2 regions of the Microbacterium sp. LjRoot205 genome follow, and region 2 is predicted to be linked to the other one. Evidence: predicted binding sites of a transcription regulator. Region 2 holds the regulator's gene; the other holds the start of a gene.
What was found. Region 2 encodes HrcA, which represses chaperone genes, less so after heat shock. Its sites were predicted from a motif close to TTNGCACTCGNNNNNNNCGAGTGCNAA; they were not measured.
Positions count from the first base shown of each region.

Region 1: the regulator HrcA is predicted to act here: its motif matches at 1,389-1,415, upstream of groL (chaperonin GroEL).

Region 1 covers NZ_JBGFFH010000003.1:287,430-290,704, reverse strand. The annotation lists gene groL (chaperonin GroEL) at 1-1,352, opposite strand, end outside; gene AC04ME_RS09430 (LytR C-terminal domain-containing protein) at 1,475-2,053, opposite strand; gene AC04ME_RS09425 (DUF3263 domain-containing protein) at 2,122-2,379, opposite strand; gene AC04ME_RS09420 (DUF2332 family protein) at 2,389-3,275, opposite strand, start outside.
Region 2 covers NZ_JBGFFH010000002.1:290,760-294,034, forward strand. The annotation lists gene AC04ME_RS07175 (carboxylesterase/lipase family protein) at 1-936, opposite strand, end outside; gene hrcA (heat-inducible transcriptional repressor HrcA) at 1,028-2,059, shown strand; gene dnaJ (molecular chaperone DnaJ) at 2,099-3,214, shown strand; gene AC04ME_RS07190 (16S rRNA (uracil(1498)-N(3))-methyltransferase) at 3,229-3,275, shown strand, end outside.

The sequences.
Region 1 (3,275 bases), on a different contig from region 2:
TGCTTCAGCGGAGCCTCGATCGCGACGCGAACGATGTTCGCACCGGTCGCCTCGTCGCCCGTGAGCGAGAGAGCGTCGAGAGCCTTGGTGCCCGACTGGATCAGCGCGACGCCACCACCGGGGACGATGCCCTCTTCGACGGCTGCCTTCGCGTTGCGAACGGCGTCCTCGATGCGGTGCTTGCGCTCCTTGAGCTCGACCTCGGTTGCCGCGCCCGCCTTGATGACGGCGACGCCACCTGCAAGCTTGGCGAGGCGCTCCTGCAGCTTCTCGCGGTCGTAGTCGCTGTCCGTGTTCTCGATCTCGCGACGGATCTGCGTGACACGACCCTCGATCTGGTCTGCCTCACCGGCACCCTCGACGATCGTGGTCTCGTCCTTGGTGACGATGACCTTGCGAGCACGACCCAGCAGGTCGAGCGTGGCGTTCTCGAGCTTCAGGCCGACCTCTTCGGTGATGACCTGACCACCGGTGAGGATCGCGATGTCCTGCAGCTGCGCCTTGCGACGGTCGCCGAAGCCGGGAGCCTTGACGGCGACCGACTTGAAGATGCCCTTGAGCTTGTTGAGCACGAGAGTCGCGAGAGCCTCGCCCTCGACGTCCTCGGCGATGATGACGAGCTCCTTGCCGTCCTGGATCACCTTGTCGACGATGGGCAGAAGGTCCTTGATGTTCGAGATCTTCTGGTTCGCGATGAGGATGTAGGCGTCTTCGAAGACAGCCTCCTGACGCTCCGGGTCCGTCACGAAGTACGGGTTCAGGTAGCCCTTGTCGAAGCGCATGCCCTCGGTGAGCTCGAGCTCGGTGCCGAAGGTCTGCGACTCCTCGACGGTGACGACGCCCTCCTTGCCGACCTTGTCGATCGCCTCGGCGATGAGCTCGCCGATGGCGGGGTCAGCAGCGGAGATCGACGCGGTGGCGGCGATCTGCTCCTTGGAGTCGATCTCCTTCGCGCTGGCGAGGAGCTCCTCGGTGATGGCCGCGACGGCCTTCTCGATGCCGCGCTTCAGCGAGATCGGGTCTGCGCCGGCTGCGACGTTGCGCAGGCCCTCGCGGACCAGAGCCTGAGCGAGCACCGTGGCGGTGGTGGTTCCGTCGCCGGCGACGTCGTCGGTCTTCTTGGCGACCTCCTTGACGAGCTCAGCGCCGATCTTCTCGTACGGGTCGTCGAGCTCGATCTCCTTGGCGATGGAGACACCGTCGTTCGTGATCGTGGGGGCGCCCCACTTCTTCTCCAGCACGACGTTACGACCGCGCGGGCCGAGGGTCACCTTGACAGCGTCGGCGAGGATGTTGAGGCCGCGCTCGAGGCCGCGTCGGGCCTCCTCATCGAAAGCAATGATCTTTGCCATGAGTTTTTTCGTCCCTCCTGGACGTAGACGTTGGGTTTAGCACTCAGAGTGAGAGAGTGCTAACGCCATTCTGGCACTCGACCCCATCGAGTGCAAGCTGCGCGGACGGACCGCGCGGCGGTCTACGGGGCAGGAGTGTCTGCGGGCGTCTCCGGCGCGGTCGTCGCACGATCGAGTCCGATGACGACCGTGAGCTGCTTCGCACCCGTGTCGTTCAGATCGGAGTAGAAGTCGCTCTGCTCGACCGCGGCACCGCCGATCAGGTTCGCGAGGCCGAGGGCGGCGAGCTCATCCTCCTCGGCGACGTAGTAGACGGTCGTCGTCGAGAAGTCCTGGCTCGCGCTGTCGCTCGCGAAAACGACGTCGGCGGCCCAGCCGTTGTTGATGAGCAGGTCGCGCATCTGCTCGTCCAGCCCCTCGTCGGGTGAGGCGTTGAGGATCATCACCGAATAGGTGACGTCGACGACACCGGTCTCGACGGGCGTCGGGCTCGACGAGGGGACGGCCTCCGGGAAGAGGGTGATGCGTCCCATCACCACGAGCGAGCCGAAGATGCCGCCGATGATGAGCACCAGAGCGGCCACGAACGACCACAGGAGCACCACCCAGCCGTTCATCCCCGGGGCTTCGGCGCGGTGCGCTCCGACGCGTCCGGACGATCGGGGGACGTCGTCGAATCGATCTCGGCTGAGCTTTGACACTCCTCGATGCTAATGGCACCGGCCCGTGAATCCGCTTCCGACGACGCCGCTGCGTGGCGCGAGCCTCGTCAGCCCACGAAGCCCGGAGTGCGTGCGGCGCGCTGGAACGATCTGGCGTCACGGATGCGGCGCAGCCGTCGCACCAGCATCGGGTCGTACTCCAGGGCTTCCTCCGACTCGATCAGACGGCCGAGGAGCTGGTAGTAGCGGGCGGCGCTCATGCCCAGTTGGGCGCGGATGACCTCTTCCTTCGCGCCGCCGTGCCGCGGCCAGGCGGTCTCGAGCGCGAGGATCGTGCGATCCCGCTCGCTCAGATCTCCCAGCATGTGACCAGATTAGGTCGAGGAAGCGGCGATTCCGGTGCGCCACTCCCACCATCTGCCGAGCGGATCGGCTGCCGCGCGCACGTCGCCGTCGAGCGCCACGACGAACCCGGTCCACTCCTCGGCGACCACGGCCGGCTGCCAGACGTCGCCCAGCACTGCCGGAGGATCGATCGTCACCCAGCGGGCATCGAGACCCCTGATGCGCTCGACGAGTGCTGTGCGTGCCTCTCGCGGAATGTGCACGAGCACGCCCGGCGTCGTGATCACGAGAGTGGCACCCGGTGGCGCCTCGGCTGCGAGCGCGTCGATCCTCTCGAGCGCGTCGCCGGCGATGAGGCGGGGCGGATCCGCTGCGGCGATGTCGAGCGCCGCTCTCACCCGCTGTTCCCGCCCTTCCTCCCCCGGCCAGACGAGCCCCTGCAGCCAGCGACGGTCTCGGTCGTCTCGGGCGTCGAGAGGCGCGAGGTCGATGCCGGCGCGCCAGACGATGTCCGGCATCCTCATGGCGGGGAGGCGCCCGTCGACTCTGCTCTGCAGCACGACCGGGCTCGGCCCGTCGTGCGGGTCGAGTGCCGCGCGCACCTGACCGTCGGAGCCGACGAAGCGGTACGAGTAGCGATCGGGGTACAGGCACAGGCCCGCGGAGGCGCCGACCTCGAGCAGGGCGATCGGTCCATCGATCTCGGACAGCACAGGAAGCAGCGGTGCGAGTCGGAGCGGCTCGTTGGTCTGCAGACGCCGGCCGCTGCATTCGCCCACGATCTCGTCGGCACGGGAGAGCACGAACGCGCGCCACGCGTCGTAGCGGACGAGGCCGACGCCCAGCATCCGCGTCACGGCGAACACGAGCGGGGGCTGCCTGCGGTTCTCAGGGATCCGAGCGAGCACCCGCTGCA
Region 2 (3,275 bases):
GGCTGCGGGTGTGAACCAGAGCCGGTACTCGTCGGTGTTGCTCCCGATGAGGAGCGGCACGTCGGCGCCGGCGAGGACCTCGTGCGGAGAACGCGGCAGAGACCCGGCATCCACAGCGAACTGGAATCCTGGGGCTCCGCCGAGCGGAGATGACCCTGCGGCCTGCTGGCGCCGTGCCTCCAGCAGCTGCTCGGGGGAGACCGTAGCGAAACCCGCTCGGTCGGCGGCGACTCCGAGCCGCTTGGCGAGCTGCGCCGTGACGCGGCCGGCCTTCTTCGCCGTCTGCGCTTCGAGCGGCCCCGACTCGATGATGGCCCGCGCGATCCGCGCCCGAGACGAATCGTTCGCGAGGAGCCCCGCGACGATCGCACCGCCCGCGGACTCGCCCATGACCGTGATCTGCTCCGGCTCTCCGCCGAAGGAGGCGATCTCGCGGTGCACCCAGGCGAGTCCCGCTGCTGCATCCTGCAATCCGAGGTTCCGGGGAGCGTCCTCGAGCACGGAGAATCCCTCGGATCCCAGGCGGTAGTTGATCGACACGAAGACGATCCCGGCGCGTGCGAAGCCGGCGCCGTCATACAGCGGGATGGCTGCGGTGCCTCGTTCGAGCGCGCCACCGTGGATCCAGACGACGACCGGGGCGCGGTCGGCGTCCTGAGGCGTCCAGATGTTGGCGGAGAGGATGTCGTCGCCGGGAATCTCGACCGAGCCCAGCAGCTCGCCGATGGCACCGGGGTAAGGAAGCTGAGGCGCGGTCGGCCCGAACGCCGTGGCATCCCGGATGCCGTCCCATGAAGGAGCCGGCTGGGGCTCGCGGAAGCGATTCGGTCCGAAGGGCGCCGCCGCGTACGGGATGCCGAGGAAACGCCGAACACCATCGACCACCTCGCCGCGCACGATTCCGGCGGAGACCGCGACCTGTGGGGCGACACTCATACCCGTCATCGTATGGCGATCAGCATGTGGTCGGAACGGGCGGGTAGAATTGGCACTCGTAGCCAGTGAGTGCCAAAGGGAGGGAGTTGCGATGGTCAGTGAAAGAGGCCTCCGGGTTCTCCGCGCGATCGTGCAGGACTACGTCGAGACCCACGAGCCCGTCGGCAGCAGGTCGATCGTCGACCGCTACTCCTTCGGTGTGTCGGCTGCGACGATCCGCAACGACATGGCACTCCTCGAAGACGAAGAGCTGATCGCCGCCCCGCATACGTCGTCCGGTCGCGTCCCCACCGACAAGGGGTATCGCGTCTTCGTCGACCACCTCGCGCAGCTGCGGCCGCTCTCGGTCGCCCAGCGCACGGCGATCGAGTCCTTCCTCACCGCTCCCTCTGATTTGGACGACCTGATGGTGCGCACCGTCCGGGTGCTCACCCAGCTCACGGGTCAGGTCGCCCTCGCGCAGTACCCGTCGTTCGCCCGCGCGCACCTGACGCATCTCGAGCTCGTGGCGCTCGCTCCCAATCGGCTGCTCATCGTGCTCGTCACCGACGCGGGCGGCGTCTCGCAGCGGATCGCCCCCTTGCCCGTCGATGTGGATGATGCCGACATGGCGCTGCTCCGTGCGCGCCTGTCTGCGCTGATCACCGGGCGGGCGGTGAGCGATGCGGCTGAGCGGCTGCAGACGCTGCTCACCGACGATGAGCATTCGCACGACATCGTGCTTCGCGCACTCGCGACCATCGTCATCGACGAGCTCGGCGCGTTCCGTCAGGAGCGCCTGGTGATGGCGGGTGCGGCGACCCTCGCGAAGCGCGAGCAGGACTTCCGCGGCAGCATCCATCCCATCCTCGAGGCGATCGAAGAACAGGTGACCCTGCTGCGCCTGATGAGCGAGATGGAGGCGGACTCTCATGGCCTCGCAGCCAGCATCGGCACCGAGAACGCGTCATTCGGACTCGGCGAGGCATCGATCGTCGCCAGCAACTACGCCGCCCCCAGCGGCACGGCGCGCGTCGGCGTGATGGGGCCGACTCGCATGGACTATCCGAGCAATCTCGCGGCGGCACGGGCGGTTGCCCGCTACCTGTCGCGGATGCTCGACGAAGACGAGGCGGCCCGCTGACGCGGCCGCCCAGATGACAGCACACGCAGAAGGGCCATTGTGGCAGACCACTACGAGGTACTCGGCGTCTCTCGCGACGCCTCCACCGATGAGATCAAGAAGGCGTACCGGCGCCTCGCCCGTCAACTCCACCCCGACGTGAACCCGGGTGAAGACGCCGCCGAGCGGTTCAAGCTCGTGACGCACGCCTATGACGTGCTGAGCGACGACGACTCCCGCCGCCGCTACGACATGGGCGGGGGAGACGGAGCGGCGAACGACTTCGGCGGGTTCGGCGGCTTCGGAGACATCTTCGAGACGTTCTTCGGCGCAGGCCAGGGCGGCGGGCGCGGAGCGCGTCCGCGGTCACGGCGTGAGCGCGGCCAGGACGCCCTGGTGCGCGTGACCCTCGATCTCGGCGACGTCGTCTTCGGCGCGCACCGCGACATCGAGGTCGACACGGCCGTGCTGTGCGAGACCTGCAACGGCTCGTGCTGCCAGGAGGGAACGTCGCCRGTCACCTGCGACATCTGCGGCGGTTCCGGTCACGTTCAGCGTCAGGTGCGGAGCCTGCTCGGCAACGTCGTGACGTCTCAGCCCTGCGGCACCTGCGAGGGCTACGGCACCACCATCCCGTACCCGTGCGGCACGTGCGGAGGACAGGGTCGGGTGCGCTCACGCCGCACCGTCTCCCTCGACATCCCTGCCGGCGTCGAGACCGGACTCCGTCTTCAGCTTCCCGGCTCCGGCGAGGTCGGCAAGGCCGGCGGCCCGAACGGCGACCTGTACGTCGAGGTCTCCGTCAACCCGCACCCCTCCTTCAGCCGTGACGGCGACGACCTGCTCGCCACACTCGAGGTGTCGATGCCCGATGCCGTCCTCGGCACCGAGACGACCATCCAGGGGCTCGACGGCGAGGTCGATCTCGAGATCCGCTCGGGCGTGCAGTCGGGCGACGTCCTGACCATCAAGGGCCGCGGCATCACTCCGCTGCGAGGAAACCAGCGGGGCGACCTGCGTGTCGGCGTGCAGGTGGTCACCCCGACCAAGCTGGACTCTGCGCAGCGCGCGCTGATCGAGGACTTCGCGAAGAAGACGAAGGCGCCGGGTCCGCAGCTGGCGCAGTTCCAGCAGGGACTGTTCTCGAAGCTCCGCGACCGCTTCCGTTCGCACTGATCCGGACGGCGATCATGGCACTCCACTTCCTCGTCGAGAACTCCTCGGATGCTGCGGTCGG